DNA from 3 places in the Thauera sedimentorum genome. Region 1 is predicted to be linked to each of the others. Evidence: predicted binding sites of a transcription regulator. Region 1 holds the regulator's gene; each other region holds the start of a gene.
The links. Region 1 encodes FNR, which switches genes on or off when oxygen is low (the NO sensors DNR and NnrR bind a similar motif). Its sites were predicted from a motif close to TTGANCTAGNTCAA; they were not measured.
Positions count from the first base shown of each region.

Region 2: the regulator FNR is predicted to act here: its motif matches at 3,251-3,264, upstream of IAI53_RS08860 (cytochrome-c peroxidase).
Region 3: the regulator FNR is predicted to act here: its motif matches at 2,858-2,871, upstream of IAI53_RS08980 (oxygen-binding di-iron domain-containing protein).

Region 1 covers NZ_JACTAH010000001.1:328,928-334,724, reverse strand. Annotated here, with positions in the region: gene IAI53_RS01485 (heavy metal translocating P-type ATPase) at 1-4, opposite strand, end outside; gene IAI53_RS01480 (MerR family transcriptional regulator) at 80-532, shown strand; gene IAI53_RS01475 (sulfite exporter TauE/SafE family protein) at 542-1,243, opposite strand; gene hemN (oxygen-independent coproporphyrinogen III oxidase) at 1,299-2,690, opposite strand; gene fnr (fumarate/nitrate reduction transcriptional regulator Fnr) at 2,808-3,548, shown strand; gene IAI53_RS01460 (hemerythrin domain-containing protein) at 3,612-4,145, opposite strand; gene IAI53_RS01455 (SirB2 family protein) at 4,147-4,542, opposite strand; gene IAI53_RS01450 (NnrS family protein) at 4,547-5,767, opposite strand.
Region 2 covers NZ_JACTAH010000001.1:1,942,013-1,947,809, forward strand. Annotated here, with positions in the region: gene IAI53_RS08845 (YbhB/YbcL family Raf kinase inhibitor-like protein) at 82-555, shown strand; gene IAI53_RS08850 (YceI family protein) at 565-1,275, opposite strand; gene IAI53_RS08855 (zinc ribbon domain-containing protein YjdM) at 1,677-2,021, shown strand; gene IAI53_RS08860 (cytochrome-c peroxidase) at 2,182-3,183, opposite strand; gene IAI53_RS08865 (ABC transporter permease) at 3,317-4,897, opposite strand; gene IAI53_RS08870 (ABC transporter ATP-binding protein) at 5,126-5,797, shown strand, end outside.
Region 3 covers NZ_JACTAH010000001.1:1,965,944-1,971,740, forward strand. Annotated here, with positions in the region: gene IAI53_RS08970 (vWA domain-containing protein) at 1-701, shown strand, start outside; gene IAI53_RS08975 (HD-GYP domain-containing protein) at 737-1,960, shown strand; gene IAI53_RS08980 (oxygen-binding di-iron domain-containing protein) at 1,980-2,750, opposite strand; gene IAI53_RS08985 (MarR family winged helix-turn-helix transcriptional regulator) at 2,969-3,478, opposite strand; gene IAI53_RS08990 (chloride channel protein) at 3,660-5,162, shown strand; gene IAI53_RS08995 (tetratricopeptide repeat-containing response regulator) at 5,246-5,797, shown strand, end outside.

The DNA of each region.
Region 1 (5,797 bases):
TCATGATGGTCCCGCTTGCGGACGCTGTGTCGATGGTGGCAGTCTAGACCCTGTACCAAGGTACGGAGTCAACCCCCTGATGAACACGCATACGTCCCGCCCGCCCCTTCCCTCGCGCAACGCGACAACAGCGGAACCCGGTCTGACCATAGGCCGGCTGGCTTCAGCCGCCGGGGTCGGCGTCGAGACGGTCCGTTACTACCAGCGCCGCGGCCTGATCGGCACCCCGGCTGGCCGCAAGGGCGCTTTCGGTGTGTACGACGCGCAGACGGTGTCCCGCCTGCGTTTCATCCGTCGCGCCCAAACCCTGGGGTTCAGCCTGGACGAGGTCGCCGGCCTGCTCGCGCTGGACGAGGAACGCGATCGCGACACTGCGCGCGCGCTCGCACAGGCCAAGATCGACGACATCGAAAACCGTATCCGCCAGCTGGAAGACATGCGCAGCGCCCTGAAGGGCTTGGTGCACTGCTGCGAACACACCGAGGCACCGGCCCCCTGCCCTATCCTGCAGGCCCTGGACGGAGAACGCTGAACGCCCCGTTCAGCAGACCACGCCACTCCACAGGGTGCCGCCGAGCGAGGGGGCATGGAACAGGCCGAAGACGCCGAAGCCCAGCACCGTCAGGCCGGCAGCGAAACGCACCTTGCCGTTGCGGGTGATGTCGCGGAAGCGCTTGAACAACAGGCCGGCGAGCAGCAGGTTGGGCAGCGTACCGAGGCCGAAGGCGAGCATCAGCCCCGCGCCGCGGGTCGCCGAGCCGGTCACCAGCGCGGTGGCCAGCACGCTGTAGACCAGTCCGCAGGGCAGGAATCCCCACAGCAGTCCGAGCGGGTAGCCCTGTGCCACCGAGCGCGCGGGCAGGAAGCGCCGGGTGAAAGGCTGAACGCGCCGCCAGATGTGGTGGCCGGCACGCTCGACCGGCGCCAGCAACTGGGTAAAGCCGGTGAGATACAAGCCCAGGGCAACCAGCATCAGGTTGGCCAGTACGTACAGGCCCAGCTGGATGGGCATCACCTCGTTGTACAGCATGCCCACGGTACCGAGCGCGCCGAGCAGGCCGCCGATCACCGTGTAGGTGGTGATGCGCCCGAGGTTGTAGGCCAGGTGGATCGGCCATTGCCGGCGGGTCTGCCCGGGCACCTGCACGGTGAGCGCGCCGACGATGCCGCCGCACATGCCCACGCAGTGGGTGCCGCCGAGCAGGCCGATGAGGAAGACGGCGATATAGCCGGTTTCAGGCATTCGGAAGAGCCGGAAGATGCATCAGGGCAGGCATTCTACGCCGCGCGGGGCGGGATCAGATCACCTTGGAGTAGCGCGCCCGCTCGCGGTCGGCGCGCAGGTAGCGGTCGAACACCATGGCGATGCCGCGCACCAGCAGCCGCCCCGGGGGCAGCACGCTGATCCAGTCGTCCTCGATCTTCAGCAGGCCGGCCTTCTCCATCTCGCGCAGGTCGGCGAGTTCCTCGGCGAAGTATTCCTTGAAGTCGATCAGGTGGGCGATCTGGATGGACTCGATCGACACCTCGAAATGGCACATCAGCGCCTGGATGATCGCGCGGCGCAGCAGGTCGTCGGCGGTAAGCTCGATGCCGCGCAGCACCGGCAACTCGTCCTGGTCGAGGATGTCGTAGTACTCGTCCAGGGTCTTGACGTTCTGCGCGTAGGTCGGCCCCACCTTGCTGATCGCCGACACCCCGAAGGCCAGCAGGTCGCACTCGGCGTGGGTGGAGTAGCCCTGGAAGTTGCGGTGCAGCCGCCCCTGGCGCTGGGCGATGGTGAGCTCGTCGTCCGGCTTGGCGAAGTGGTCCATGCCGATGTACACATAGCCCGCCTCGGTGAGCCGGCGGATGGCCAGTTGCAGGATCTGCAGCTTGGTGTCGGCGGTGGGCATGTCCACCGAGTTGATGCGGCGCTGCGGCTTGAACAGCTGCGGCAGGTGCGCGTAGCTGTAGAGCGAGATGCGGTCGGGAGAGATCTCCAGCACCTGCTCCAGCGTGCGGTTGAAGCTGATGATGTTCTGCTTGGGCAGGCCGTAGATCAGGTCCATGGACACCGACTTGAAGCCGGTGGCGCGCGCGGCGTCGACCACCAGCTTGGTCTCGTCGAAGCTCTGCACGCGGTTGACCGCGACCTGCACGTCATGGGCGAAATCCTGCACGCCGACGCTCATGCGGTTGAAGCCGAGGTTGGAGAGCATCTCGACGGTATCGAAGTCCACCTTGCGCGGGTCGACCTCGATGGAATACTCGCCGTTGGGCACCAGCGTGAAGTGCTGGCGCACCGAGTCCATCAGCTGGTGCATTTCCTCGTGCGACAGGAAGGTGGGCGTGCCGCCCCCCAGGTGCAGCTGGGTAACCTGCCGGCTGCCGCCCAGACAGGCGGCCTGCATCTCGATCTCCTTGGCCAGGTACTTGAGGTACTTGGCCGAGCGCCCGTGATCCTTGGTGATGATCTTGTTGCAGGCGCAGTAGTAACAGATCGTGTTACAGAAAGGGATGTGGAAGTATAATGAAAGCGGTTTGCCGAGACCGCCCACTGCCCGCTTGGCGAGCCAGTCGCGCAAGGCCTTGGCGTCAAAGGCTTCGACGAAGCGATCCGCCGTCGGGTAGGACGTATAGCGCGGCCCGTTGATGTCGAAGCGGCGGATCAACTGGGTGTCGAAGACGAGTTCTTTCTGATTGCTCATGGTCGTACGGGGCGGCAGTCTGTTCCGTAAGATCGCAGAAAGCCGTAGTTTTGTGGTTGACGTGGATCAACGAGGCTCCGTTGATCCCGGTGAGAGACGGAGCTGTTTATCTTGCAAATGAAGGCGACGGTGCCGATCTCTGTGGCAAACCTCAAGGCCGCCTGCTCTCAGTGTAACCTGCAGGAGCTGTGCCTGCCGTTCGGGATGTCGGAAAACGAGATCGACCGCCTGGACGAACTGGTGGGCGCCCGTCGCAAGATCAAGCGTCAGCAGCACCTGTACCGCGCCGGCGACCTCTTCGAGGCGATCTACGCGATCCGCGCCGGCTCCTTCAAGACCGACGTGCTGCTCGAAGACGGCCGCGAGCAGGTCACCGGTTTCCAGATGACCGGCGAGATCCTCGGTCTGGACGGCATCAGCACCGAGTTCCACACCTGCAACGCGATCGCCCTGGAAGACAGCGAGGTCTGCGTAATCCCCTACGGCAAGCTGGAAGAACTCTCGCGCGAGGTCGAAGGCCTGCAGCATCAGTTCCACAAGGTCATGAGCCGCGAAATCGTACGCGACCACGGCGTGATGATGCTGCTCGGCTCGATGCGCGCGGAAGAACGCCTGGCGGCCTTCCTGCTCAACATGTCGCAGCGCTTCACCGCGCGCGGCTTCTCGGCGGCCGAGTTCCACCTGCGCATGACGCGCGAGGAGATCGGCTCTTATCTGGGCCTCAAGCTCGAAACCGTGTCACGCGCCTTCTCGCGCTTCCAGGAAGACGGTCTGGTGGCCGTGCAGCAGAAACACATCCGCATCCTGGACATCGCCGGCCTGAAAAAGCTGCTGCACCATCAACCGGCCGGCGGCTGAAGCGCGGAGCGAGCACCGCGCAACACCGCCATCGGCCCGCGCAGTAGGTTTATTCGCACATTCTCAGCCCTGACGCCGGCGGGCGACCATGGTCTCGCTCAAGGCGGCGACGTCCTCGTCAGTCAGCAGTTCGCGGGCGTAGGGCAACAATTCGCCTTCCTCGCGGGCGATGTGCTGATGGTAGCGGCTGGCGAATTCCTCGACCTGCTCCGCGGTCAGCTCTGCCGCTTCTCCCTGTGCAATCGCCGCCAGACGTTCGCGCATGAGCGCCCAGGCGGCGAACATGCGCTGATGGTCGGCGAGGATCCAGTCGATCAGCGCCTGCAGCTGCGCGCGACGCGGCGCATCGACCCGTGCGAGCAGCACCGGAAAGAGATCGTCTTCCTCGTCCATGTGGTGATTGACCGCAGCCAGGTCGAAGTAGCGCATCACCGCGCTCGCCGCCTGCTGTGCCTGCTTGTCCGCACCATGAGCGGGCAGCCAGGCGGCCAGGCGGGCGAGCGTCTCGAGCTGCCCCTGCAGGCGGCCGTGACAGGCTTCCAGCATCTCGAGCGGGGTTTCGAATCCGGGTGCGACCGGGATCAGTGAATCGCTCATGTCAGTGAGCTCCTAAATAGACCAGAAAACCGGCGGGGCTCTTGAGCAGCGCCACGGACACTATCCACGCATAGACCGCCAGCGCCGCCAAGAACGCAGCCGCCCTGAGCGCCAGGGTGCGCCCGCGCCGCAAGGCCACCGCGCCAAGCACGATGTAGGCGAGCAGGCCGATGACCTTGGCCGTGACCCAGCCGGCGACGAAAGGGTACTGCCCGATCATCACCGCCATCGCGATGGCCGACAGCAGCAGCAGGCTGTCGACCACATGGGGCAGCACCCGGGTGAGACGATGTTCGAGCAGCGCACTGCCGGACAGCATCCACGCGCCGCGCAGCGTGAACCCGAGAATGCTCAGCACCACACAGGTCACATGCAGGTGTTTGAGTGCGAAATACATGGTCTTATCCCGGCCGTCCGTCGGCCCGCGGACGCAGGTAGATGGGCAGGTAGCGCAGCGCCCAGGTCACGAAGATGCCCAGCCAGCCGGCTACCGCGGCCAGCATCAGCCAGGGAGAGAGCACAGCGGGCGCAAGGTCGGCGAGGATGCGCAGCAGCACGACCCCCTGCATGGCGAGGAACAGCGACCAGGTCAGCTGGTCGGCCGCCAGCGGCTGGCCCGAATGGCCCAGGGTGACCCGCGACACCATGCCGAGCACGATGGAGCCGAAGAAGCCGATCCCCAGCGCGTGCAGCGGCGCCAGGCCCAGGCCGTACCAGCCGAGCTGGGCGCCCGCGGCCTGCGCTGCGGACAGCAGCAGGGCCACGCCCAGCCACGCGAAACCGATGTGCAGCATGCCCAGCAGGCGCACGCGCTGGGCAGCCACCGGTCGCCAGCGGATGCACAGCCACAGCGCGACCAGACCGGCCGGCAGATCGACGACCCAGCGCCAGCCGCCGAGTTCGGCCATGCCGAGCGCGCCATGGACGAAACTCGCCCCCAGCATCAGCAACAGCGCCCAGCGCGGACGGACGATGACGTAGTCCGGAATGATGTTGCTGGAGAAAAAGGGCACCATGCGGTGGCAGACCGAGAAGAACACCGGCAGCAGGAACCACCACACGCCGGCCTCGATACCCACGCGCGCCCAGCCTGCCCCGCCGCCGAGCGCGAACACCAGCCAGGCGAAGATGCTCAACCCGCCGCCCGCCACACCCAGCCAGGTGGCCCGGGCGTGCAGCGGGTCGGGCTGGGAACGGAAGGCCACCCGCCACAGCACCGCGGCAAGCCTGGCCCAGCCGTACAGCACCCCGGCGAGGCCCGCGGCGAGCAAGGGCGCGAACCACAGGCCCGGGATCACCGCCGCCCAGCCGAGCGCGAGAATGCGCCAGGCGCCCAGCCACTGCTGCGGAGCGATGTCACCCATGCTCTGCCAGCGCGGCATCGCGGTGAACAGGAAGCCGAAGATGAAGAAGGGAAACACGCCTCCGACGGTCAGCAGCGCATGCCCCCAGCCCGGCGGCAGCGCCCACCCGAGCGCAGGAAGGAGCCCCGCCCGGGCGCCGAGCTCGACGGCCCAGAGCAGGAAGACGAGCAGCAGCATCACGCCGCCGGACAGGAACATGGCCCGGTGGGGCGCGAAGAACAGCGGACGACCCGCAGCGGCCGGTGAAGAAACTGCCATGCCTGCTCACCTCAACATGCCTGCCCCATC
Region 2 (5,797 bases), 1.6 Mb from region 1:
GCACGGCGTCTTGCATGCGGCGCGCGCAGCTGCTATCCGACAAGAGAGGGGCCTGTGCCGCCCCTTCCCCGGAGAGCCGCCATGAGCGCCCTGACGCTGACCTCGCCCGCCTTCGCCAACACGGCGGACATCCCCGCCATCTACACCTGCGACGGCCACGACAGTTCGCCGCCGCTCGCCTGGACCGCCCCGCCGGCCGGCACCCGCAGCCTGGCACTGATCGTGGAAGACCCCGACGCGCCCGATCCCGCCGCCCCGCAGCGGGTGTGGGTGCACTGGGTGCTCTACAACCTCCCGCCCTCGGCCGGCAGCCTGCCGGCCGGCGTGCATGTCGACTCGCTGCCGCCCGGCACCCAGCAGGGACTCAACGACTGGAAACGCACCGGCTACGGCGGCCCCTGCCCGCCCATCGGCCGCCATCGCTACTTCTTCAGGCTCTACGCGCTGGACAAGCTGCTGCCCGACCTCGGCCACCCCGACAAGCAGCGCCTGGTGCAGGCAATGCAGGGCCATGTGCTGGCCCAGGCGGAACTGCTGGGTTTCTACCAGCGCTGACGGTGCCGTTCAGCGCAAGGGTTCGGCGGGGACGGCCACCAGCCGCATCCTCACCTTCAGCGCATCGGCCACCTGCAGCGCACCGCCCAGGACGCTAAACGGCACGATACCGAAATCGCTCTGGCGGACCTCGAAGACCGCCGTGGCCACCAGGCGGCCCGGTTGTCGGTCGAGCGCGACCGGCACGGTCTGCCGGTGCTCCACGCCGCGCAGGCGGATGGCCACGGTGACGTCCGGCGCCCAGGCCGGGCCGGAGACCGACAGCGAGCGGATCTCCACCTGCGGGTGGCGCCCGGCATCCAGCACCGCCTCGCCGAGCATGTTGTTGCGCGTGCCGGCAGCCGCTTCGGCGCTCACCACCGAGGCGAAGGCCTCGCCCTCCTCGGCGCGCAGCGCCGGCTCGTCGACGCGGAAACCCGCCACCGGCAGGCGGAGCACGAAGGACGACAGCCGCAGTTCATCGGCCAGCACGATCTGACCGTCGATCGCCGCGGCACGGACGACGTGGTTGTGGCCCAGGCGCGCCAGCGTGCCGGCGCGGAACACCAGGAAGCGCACATCGGACTGCGCGGCGTCGATCACATGGGTTGCGGCGACCGGCGCCGGGCCCGGCGCGGGGAGTGTCTCGCCGACGGCCGGCGCTACCGGCGGAACGCTGCCGCACCCGCTCAACAGCGTGGCGAACAGGCCCAGGATGAGGATGCGGCGCAACACGAGCATGACGGCAGGCTCCGGGGAAACAGTCGACGACCGGACCATTCTGGCACTAAGAGCCCCTAACAGAATGAAACGCCCCCGCGCCGGGCTGTCTTGGGGTGCAGCGCAAGGCGCGGCCCCGCCGCAATGCTGATTGCCTTGCAAGGGGGCGCAACGCGGCGATGCGCCCCAAGACAGCCCGGCCCTGCGGGTTGGGGGCCAGAAGCGGCGCTCGCTTTGTCGCGCTCCTTGCCAAGGGAGCCACCCTTGACTGCGTCGCGCTTCGCGCGGTCATCCGCTTCTGGCCCCCAATGCGGGGGCGTTTCATTCTGTTAGGGGCTCTATGCGCCGGCCCGCCGCGCTTGCCGCGCACACGGCCGGGGCGCTACCCTCGCGGCCTTTCCAACCAGACGCGAGCCGCCACCATGTCCACGATTCCGCCCTGTCCGCAATGCACGCTGGAGAACACCTACCCGGACGGCGACAACTACGTGTGTGCCGATTGCGGCTACGAATGGCCGATGGCCGCCGACGCGGAGACGGCCGAGGACGGCGAGCGCGAGGTGCGCGACGCCAACGGCAACCCGCTGGTAAGCGGCGACACGGTGGTGCTGGTCAAGGACCTGAAGGTCAAGGGCTCATCCACCACGCTCAAGGTGGGCACCAAGATCAAGAACATCCGCATCGTCGGCAGCGGCGACCACGAGGTGGACTGCAAGACCGACGCGGGCCAGTTCATGCTCAAGGCCTGCTTCCTGCGCAAGGCCTGAAGCACGCCATGCTGCAACCGCTACCGCGTAGGAGCGGGCTTGCCCGCGATTCGGCCATCGTTTGATTTCAGGCCTCAATCGCGGGCAAGCCCGCTCCTACCAAACCATGTGAAACGGGGGCCATCGGCCCCCGTTCGTCATTGCTGCGGATGCGAGCGTCTTACTTGCCGAAGGGCTGCGGACGCGGCGTGCTGTCCGAGGACGGCGGCAGGATCGGCAGGGTGAAGCTCGGCTGATCGCCGGTCAGGGTCTTCAGGAAGGCGACGATCTGCGCGTTCTCTTCCTTGGTGAACTTCTTGCCCAGCTGCAGGCGACCCATGATGTCCACCGCTTCGGTCAGGGTGTTGGCCGCACCGTCGTGGAAGTACGGGTAGGTCATTTCCACGTTGCGCAGCGTCGGCACCTTGAAGTTGAAGCGATCGGCGTCCTTGCCGGTCACCGCCGAGCGGCCTTCCGCCGGGCTGGAGGCCTTGTACGGCTCGACCACGCCCATCTTCTGGAAGGAGTTGCCGCCCACGGCTTCGCCGTTGTGGCAGGCCACGCAGCCGCTGTTCTTGAACAGCTGATAGCCGGCCAGCTCGGTGGCGTTGAGCGCGTCCTTCTTGCCGAGCAGCCACTGGTCGAAGCGCGAGTTCGGCGTCACCAGGGTCTTCTCGAATTCGGCGATCGCGTTGGTCACCTGGTCGATGTCGATCTTGTCGGAGCCGAACACCTGCTTGAACTCACGCACATAGCCGGGGATGGACTCGAGCACGTCGATGGCCAGGGTGTGGCTGAAGGCCATCTCGCCCGGATTGGCGATCGGGCCGCCGGCCTGCTCCTTCAGGTCGGCCGCGCGGCCGTCCCAGAACTGCGCCACGTTGAGACTGGAGTTGAGCACGGTGGGCGCGTTGATCGGACCCTGCTGCCACTTGTCGCCGATCGAGGTCGGGATGTTGTCGGTACCGCCCATCGACAGGTTGTGACAGGAATTGCAGGAGATGAAGCCGGACTTGGACAGGCGCGGATCGAAGTAGAGCTTCTTGCCCAGTTCGACCATGCCGAGGTTGATGTTCTGCGGCGGACGGATCACCTGGATCGGTTCGTCCATGGCGGCCTGGGCGGTCTGGGCGGCAAGGCCGGACAACAGCGCAACGGCAACGGGCAGGATGGTACGTTTCATCTTTGTTGCTCCCCTTCATCGTGGTTCAAACTTTGGACGCAGTCTAAACCCCGGAAAAGGTCGCAATTTGATCCCGGTCAACAAACACGCCGATCAGATAATGACGGCCGACCGCGGTCGGCGGGCTGCCTGATCAGGTGCTGACGCGCTCGCCGCGCACGATCTGGCGCGAGATGATGAACATCGGCAGCAGGCCGACGGCGACGATGGTCAGCGCCGCGGTGGAGGCTTCGGTCAGGCGCTCGTCGGCGGCCAGCGTATGCGCCTGGGTGGCCAGGGTGTCGAAGTTGAAGGGACGCATCACCAGCGTGGCCGGCAGCTCCTTCATCACGTCCACGAACACCAGCAGGCCGGCGGTGAGCAGGCTGCCGCGCAGGATGGGCACATGCACCCGCCCCAGCGTGGCCCACTTGCCGTAGCCCATGCTGCGCGAGGCATCGTCCATGTTGGGGGTGATCTTGCCCAGGCTGGACTCCACCGAATGCAGCGCCACAGTCAGGAAGCGGCTCAGGTAGGCATACACCAGCGCGGCGATGCCGCCGGTCAGCACCAGCCCGGGATTGACCCCGAAGGCCGCCTCCCAGGCCGCGGCGATCTGGTTGTCCAGCCGGGTCACCGGGATCAGCACGCCCACCGCGATCACCGAGCCCGGCACCGCATAGCCCAAGGCGACGATGCGGTTGAGCATCTCAGGCAGGCGGCTGCGCGCCAGGCGCGCCGCGTAGGCCAGCAGCACCGCCAGCACCACGGCCAGCACGGCGGTGACCGCGGCGAGCACGAAGCTGTTGCGCGCCAGGTCGATGAAGCGCGCGCCGAACTGCGCATCGCCCTCGACCAGGGCCATCTTCAGCAGCAGGAAGCCCGGCAGCAGAAAACCGAGGAACAGGGGCATGAAGCAGGCAAAGGCGGCCAACGCACCGGCTGCCGGCGACAGCCGCTTGCGCACCGGCCGTGCGGCGCTGCGCGAGGTGTTGTTGAAGCGCGCCCGCCCACGGCTGGCGCGTTCGAGCAGCAGCACCAGGATGACGAAGGCGAGCAGCGAGGCGGACAACTGCGCCGCGGCGATGCGGTCGCCCAGCGAGAACCACGCCCGGTAGATGCCGGTGGTGAAGGTCTGCACGCCGAAATAGGCCACCGTGCCGAAGTCGGCCAGGGTCTCCATCAGCGCCAGCGCGGTGCCGGCGACCACCGCGGGGCGGGCCAGCGGCAGCGACACGCGGAAGAAACTGCCCCACGGTCCCAGCCCCAGCGAGCGCCCGGCTTCCAGCATGCCCGAGGCGCGCTCGAGGAAGGCGGTGCGCACCAGCATGTAGACGTAGGGGTAGAGCACGAACATGAACATCGCCACCGCGCCGCCCACCGAACGCACGTCGGGAAACCAGTAATCCCCCGCGCGCCAGCCGAACAGTTCGCGCAGCCAGGTCTGCACCGGGCCGACGAACTGCAGGGTGTCCGTGTAGACATAGGCCATCACGTAGGCCGGCACCGCCAGCGGAAGCACCAGCGCCCACTCGAAGAAGCGCCGCCCGGGGAAGTCGTGCATGGTGGTCAGCCAGGCGGTGGTCACGCCGATGCTGGCCACGCCAAGCCCGGCGCCGATGCACAGGATCACCGTGTTGCGCAGGAACTCGCCCAGCACGGTGTCGGCCAGGTGCGCCCAGGTCGCCGAGGTGCCGCCCACCAGCACGTTGGAGAATACCGACAGCACCGGCATGGAGATCAGCGCGGCGATCAGCACCGCCACCACGGTGAGCGTGGACCAGTACCGGCGCACGCGCAGCGCGATCCCCGGTCGGCCTGCCTTCACTCCTTGCACGATGTCCATTACGCTCCCGTCCGTGCCTGCGGCAATTCGTCTATGGCGAAAATTATAATTGATCGCATTTGGATTGCCGCAGTGCAATAATCAATTCCATCCTGTCCGTTCACTCCGGATACCGAAATGTCCCACCTGCAGCTTACCGACATCGACCTCGCCTTCGGCGCCCACCGCGTGGTGCGCAAGCTCGGCCTGAGCCTTGAGAAGGGGCGTATCGGCTGCCTGCTGGGGCCATCGGGCTGCGGCAAGACCACCGTACTGCGCTGCATCGCCGGCTTCGAGCGCGTGGCCGCCGGCGAGATCCGGCTCGACGGCCAGGTGGTGAGCAGCCGCGACCAGCACCTGCCGCCCGAGCGCCGGCGCATCGGCATGGTGTTCCAGGACTACGCGCTGTTTCCCCACCTGACCGTGGCCGAGAACGTCGGCTTCGGCCTGCGCGGCGCGGCTCCCGAGGCCCGCCGAGCCCGGGTCGACGAACTGCTCGGCATCGTCGGCCTGGCCGACCAGGGCGCCAAGTATCCGCACGAAATGTCCGGCGGCCAGCAGCAGCGCGTGGCGCTGGCGCGTGCCCTGGCCCCCCGCCCCGCCCTGCTGCTGCTCGACGAGCCCTTCTCCAACCTCGACGTGGACCTGCGCGAGCGCCTGTCCTACGAGGTGCGCGACATCATCAAGGCCACCGGCACCACCGCCATCCTGGTCACCCACGACCAGCACGAGGCCTTCGCGGTCGCCGACGAGATCGGCATCATGAACGAGGGGCGCATCCAGCAGTGGGACACGCCCTACAACCTCTAC
Region 3 (5,797 bases), 1.6 Mb from region 1:
CGGTGAAGGTGTGGGAGAAACGCGAGTTCCGCAACCTGGACGACAGCGTGGAGCTGGGCACGCGCAACATCAAGGTGGCGCTGCGCCGCCTGCGCCGCTTCGCACGCGAAGGCGCGGCCGAGGAACTGGACCTGGACGGCACCATCGCGGCCACCGCGAAGAACGCCGGCTGGCTGGATCTGCTGATGCGCCCCGAGCGCCACAACGCGGTCAAGGTGCTGCTCTTCCTGGACGTGGGCGGCTCGATGGACGACCACGTCCAGGTGTGCGAGGAGTTGTTCTCCGCCTGCCGCAGCGAGTTCAAGCACCTGGAGTACTACTACTTCCACAACTGCGTGTACGAGAGCGTGTGGCGCGACAGCACCCGCCGGCACCACGAGCGCACCCCGCTGATCGACGTGATCCACCGCTACGGGCCGGACTACAAGCTGATCTTCGTCGGCGACGCCACCATGAGCCCCTACGAGATCCTGCACCAGCACGGCTCCATCGAACACATGAATACCGAACCGGGCGCGGCCTGGCTGCGGCGCCTGCTCGACGCCTACCCGGCGGCAGCCTGGCTCAACCCGGAGCCGGAGCGCCTGTGGCCCTACCGCAAATCCATCAACATCATCCGCCAGCTGGTCGGCGAGCGCATGTTCCCGCTCACCCTGGCCGGCCTGGAACGCGCCATCACACAACTCAGCCGTCGTCACTGACGCACCCGATCGACAACCGCCAAAGACCAATAAAAATGTTGAAGCGCATACCCGTCAAGCATCTCAAGCCCGGCATGTTCATCCAGGAACTGTGCGGTTCGTGGATGGAGCATCCGTTCTGGCGCAGCTCCTTCATGCTCGAGGATCCGGCCGACATCCGCCGCATCACCGAATGCGGCATCCACGAAGTGTGGATCGACACCGCCCGTGGCGCGGACGTGCTGGAGCACCCGGAACAGGCGGTGGACAAGGCCGAGAGCGACGCCGAGGTGGAACGCGAGTTGCAGCGCGCGGCGTCGGCGCCCGCGATGCAGCGCGCCACGATGACCGAAGAGCTGGCCCGCGCCTCGCAGATCTGCGCCCGCTCCAAGCAGGCAGTGGTGTCGATGTTCAACGAGGCGCGCATGGGCCGGGCGATACAGGCCGCGGACGCGATGCCGCTGGTCGACGAGATTTCCCAGTCGGTGGCGCGCAATCCGGGCGCACTGATCAGCCTGGCGCGACTCAAGACCGCGGACGACTACACCTACATGCACTCGGTGGCGGTGTGCGCGCTGATGATCGCCCTGGCCCGGCAGCTCGGCCTGCCCGAGGAGCAGGTGCGCCAGGCCGGACTGGCCGGCCTCCTGCACGACCTGGGCAAGGCGACCATTCCGCTGGAGATCCTCAACAAGCCGGGCAAGCTCACCGACGCCGAGTTCGAGATCGTCAAGTCGCACCCTGTGCAGGGACACGCGATGCTGCGCGAGGCCGCCGGGGCCGACGCGGTGGCGCTGGACGTCTGCCTGCACCACCACGAAAAGGTCGACGGCACCGGCTATCCGCATCATCTCAAGGCCGACGAGATCAGCCTGTTCGCCAGGATGGGCGCGGTGTGCGACGTCTATGACGCGATCACCTCGAACCGGCCCTACAAGGCCGGCTGGGACCCGGCGGAATCGATCCGCCGGATGGTGGAATGGAGCAAGGGACACTTCGACGAGACCGTCTTCCAGGCCTTCGTGCGCAGCGTGGGCATCTATCCGGTGGGTTCGCTGGTACGGCTTGAATCCGGCCGCCTGGGGGTGGTGATGGACCAGGGCAGCAAGTCGCTGCTCAAGCCCAGGCTGCGCGTCTTCTACTCGACCCGCGCGGACGCCCACATCAAGCCGGAAGTGCTGGACCTCGCCCGCCCGGGCTGCACCGAGCGCATCGCCGGCACCGAGGACCCCTCGCGCTGGCACTTCAAGGATCTCGACCGGCTCTGGCAGGCCGCCTGAGCCGCCGGCGTCCGGGCGCTCAGGGCGCCCGGTAGTTCTTCTCGGTCATCAGGTCCACGCCGCACTCCAGGCGTTCGACCCAGTCGATGAAGCGGCCGACCATCTCCTTGCCGACGAAGCGCGCGCCGTGCTGCGGCACGATCATCTCGATGTCCAGGCCGCGCGCCATGTTCGCCCACAGGCGGCAGATCTTGTTGGACACCATGTAGCGGCGGTGGAAGCCCTCCATCAGCGGCAGGTGCTGATCGAAGTCCTGCACCGGCTCGGCGGCGTGGCCGTGATCGACCAGCGAGGCGCCGAGGTCGCCCGAGAACAGGATGCGCGAGACCGGATCGTAGAACTGGAAGTTGCCTTCCGAATGCAGGAAGTGGCCCGGCAGGGCCTTGAGCTTGCAGTTGCCCAAGGGGATCAGCATGCCCTCGTCGGGGATGCCGATGGTACGCGCGGAATAGTCGCGTCCGGTGGTGAAATGCGGCAGGAAACGCGTCCACAGCTTGGAGATCAGCACCCGGGCGTTGGTGGTGACCATCCACTTGTTCAGCGAGGCGATGATGTCCGGGTCGGGATGGGAGGCGAGGATGTAGTCGAGATTGCGGATCGGGAAGAAACGCTGCATGCCCATCAGCAGACCGTTGTAGGTCATGTTGCCGCCGGGATCGATCAGTGCGCCGTGTTCGCCGTCCACCACCAGGAACTGGTTGGACTGGACCGCATATTCCGCTTCCTCGTGCACCAGGTCGTAGAACGCCAGGCACGCGTGCTTGCCATCGTTGTAGAGTTCGACTGCCATTTTGCCTTCGCAGTATGGGTACGGGGCGCACCGCAACAGGCCGGCGCGCAGGGCCGCGTAACTCTACAAGAGCGCCCCGGCAGCGGTGTGGACGACCACGCCGGAACTTGACCTCGATCAAAAAAAGAAGCGGCCCGGGGGCCGCTTTCAAACTGCTGTCCGCACAAGTGCGAAACGGTTTGCCGGCTGCCCGCCGGCGGGGATTCGGTCTGTTCGTTCTATTCGGTGAAGGGCAGCGGCTGCATGCCGAAGCCTTCGTCCATGTTCTTGATCTGCAGCAGCAGGCCGTCGAGCTCGTTCTGCAGGCGCTGCAGCGATTCCTCGTCGAGCTTGCGCAGCGCTTCCGGCAACACGCCGCGGGCCGGCGACGGCGCGCGCGCCAGCAGCTCGGACCCCTTGTCGGTAAGGTAGAGGCGCACTACCCGCTGGTCCGCGCTGGTGCGTTCCTTGCGGATGAAGCCCGCCGTTTCCAGACGGTCCACCATGTTCGACGCTGTCGACTGGTGCAGCGCCATGCGGTTGGCCAGTTCGCCGACGCGCAGGCCCGGAACCTCCACGAGCTCCTGCATGGCCCACAGCTGTGCGCCGGTGACGCCGCTCTGACGCTCTATCCATTGCGAGTGCCGCTGCGCCGTACGGATCAGCACCCGAAAACGCTGCAACACCGACAAGGGCGTCACTCCGGACTTGGGGGAGGGGTTCTTTTTCAAGGAAGACTGTGTGGCCATCTGGAAAGCCGCTCCGGACTATATTTGCTCGAATTGTGATTGTCAAAAAATTAACATTGCTGCAGCAAGGGCGTATTGTAGGGTCCTGCAGCAGCGGCTTGTCGGCGATGTAGTCGGGACGCAACGCCCGGGCCGGCTGCGCCGTTGATCCCGTACCAATACAAAACGATAATTCGCCCCCATGGAGCCTCCCCCACCCACGCCGGACCGCGACGGCCCGCTCGCGCGCGCGTCCGACCGGGCATTGCGCAAACTCGCCCGCGGCGGTCGCCGCTACGCCCTGCCCTGGCTGTCGATCCGCCGCTGGATGATCCGCCTGCAGTTCGTCGGCGCGGCCCTGCTCGCCGGCCTGATCGCCATCCTGTTCGCCATCGGCGCCGAGCTGGCCATCGGCACTCATGCGGGGATCATGGCGGAGCTGCCCTGGCTCACGCTCATCGTCGCTCCCGCCGGCTTCGCGCTGATGGCGTGGATCTCGCGCACCTGGTTCCCCGGCGCGCAGGGTAGCGGCATCCCGCAGGCCATTGCCGCGATCGAGTCCGACGACGGCCAGGTGCGCAAGAAGCTGCTGTCGATGCGCCTGGCCATCGCCAAGGTCTTCCTCACCCTGGGCGGCCTGCTGTCGGGCGCCTCCATCGGCCGCGAGGGCCCTTCGGTGCAGATCGGCGCCTCGGTGATGAGCCTGATCGCCGGCAAGAAGACCCGCCGCATCGCCAACAGCCGCGACCTGATGATCGCCGGCGGCGGTGCGGGGGTGGCGGCCGCGTTCAACACCCCGCTGGGCGGCATCATGTTCGCCATCGAGGAGTTGTGCCGCTTCCACCCTTTCCGGGCCAACAGCACCACGCTGATCGCGGTGATTTTCGCCGGCCTGATGTCGCTGGCCGTGCTGGGCAATTACACCTATTTCGGCCGTACCCCCGCGGCCATCGACTGGCCCGACAGCGTGTGGCCCATCCTGCTGTGCGGGGCCATCGGCGGGCTGCTGGGCGGCGGCTTCTCGCGCCTGCTGGTGGCCTCCAGCCGCGGCCTGCCGGGCAGGCTCGGTGAGCTGTCGAACAACCGCCCGGTCGCCTTCGCCGCCCTGTGCGGCCTGGGCACCGCGCTGATCGGCCTGGCCACCGGCGGGCTGACCTACGGCACCGGCTACGCGGAATCCAAGGCCGCCCTGGAGGGCGCCGCGCAGCTGCCGGTGTACTTCCTGGTCGCCAAGATGGCGGTGATCTGGCTCGCCTTCCTGTCGCGCATCCCCGGCGGCGTGTTCGCCCCGGCACTGGCGGTGGGCGCAGGCATGGGGGCGAACATCGGCCTCATGCTGCCGCCGGAACACGGCTCGGCCATCCTCGTGCTCGGCATGGTCGGCTTCCTCGCCGGCGTCACCCAGACGCCGATCACCTCCTTCGTCATCGTCATGGAGATGACCGCCAACCATCAGATGCTGCTGCCGCTGATGGCCACCGCGGTGGTGGCGCACGCCTTCTCCAAGACCGTGGCGCAGACCCCGCTCTACCATGCGCTGGCCTACCCCACCCTGCGCAAGGTCGAGGCCGAGGTGCGCAGCCGCCACCACGCGCACGCCGCCGCAGGCGGCGCGGTGCACACGGTGCCGCTCGACACGCCGCCCCCCGAGGTCCCGGCAAGCGCACCGACCGAAACGCATACCGATCAGCCGCCGCCCCGCTAGCAGCCCGCTTTCTTGATCCGGACCATGGGCCGATGCAGCGCGCGATGGCATACTCCGCCCTACTAAAGTAATAGGCTCGATCCATGGCGACCCTGACTGCATACAGCGACAAGAAGCTGCTGATCATCGACGACATGCCCGAGATGCGCAGTTCTCTGCGCAGTCAGGCCAGCAGCATAGGCTTTCAGAAGATCACCGTATGCGGCCACCTGCGCGACGCCTTCGAGGCGCTGCGCCAGACCAGCTTCGACATCATCCTGTGCGACTACTACCTCGGCGCGGGCACCAACGGCCAGCAGTTCCTCGAGCACCTGCGCAACCGGCGGATGATTGCGCGCAGCACGCTGTTCATCATGATCACCGCGGAGAAGAACCACGACAGCGTGATCACCGCCGCCGAGTGCATGCCGGACGACTACCTGCTCAAGCCCTTCACCGCCGACCTGTTCGCCTCCCGGGTCGAGAAGCTGCTGGAGAAGAAGCGCCGCCTCGCCCGCATCGACGCCATGCAGGACAAGGGCCAGTGGCCCGAGGTGCTCGCCGAGTGCGACGCCATCATCGCCTCGCGCGACCGCTTCCAGATCGACGCCCTGCGCATCAAGGGCAACGCCCTGCTGCAGTCCGGCCGCAGCGAG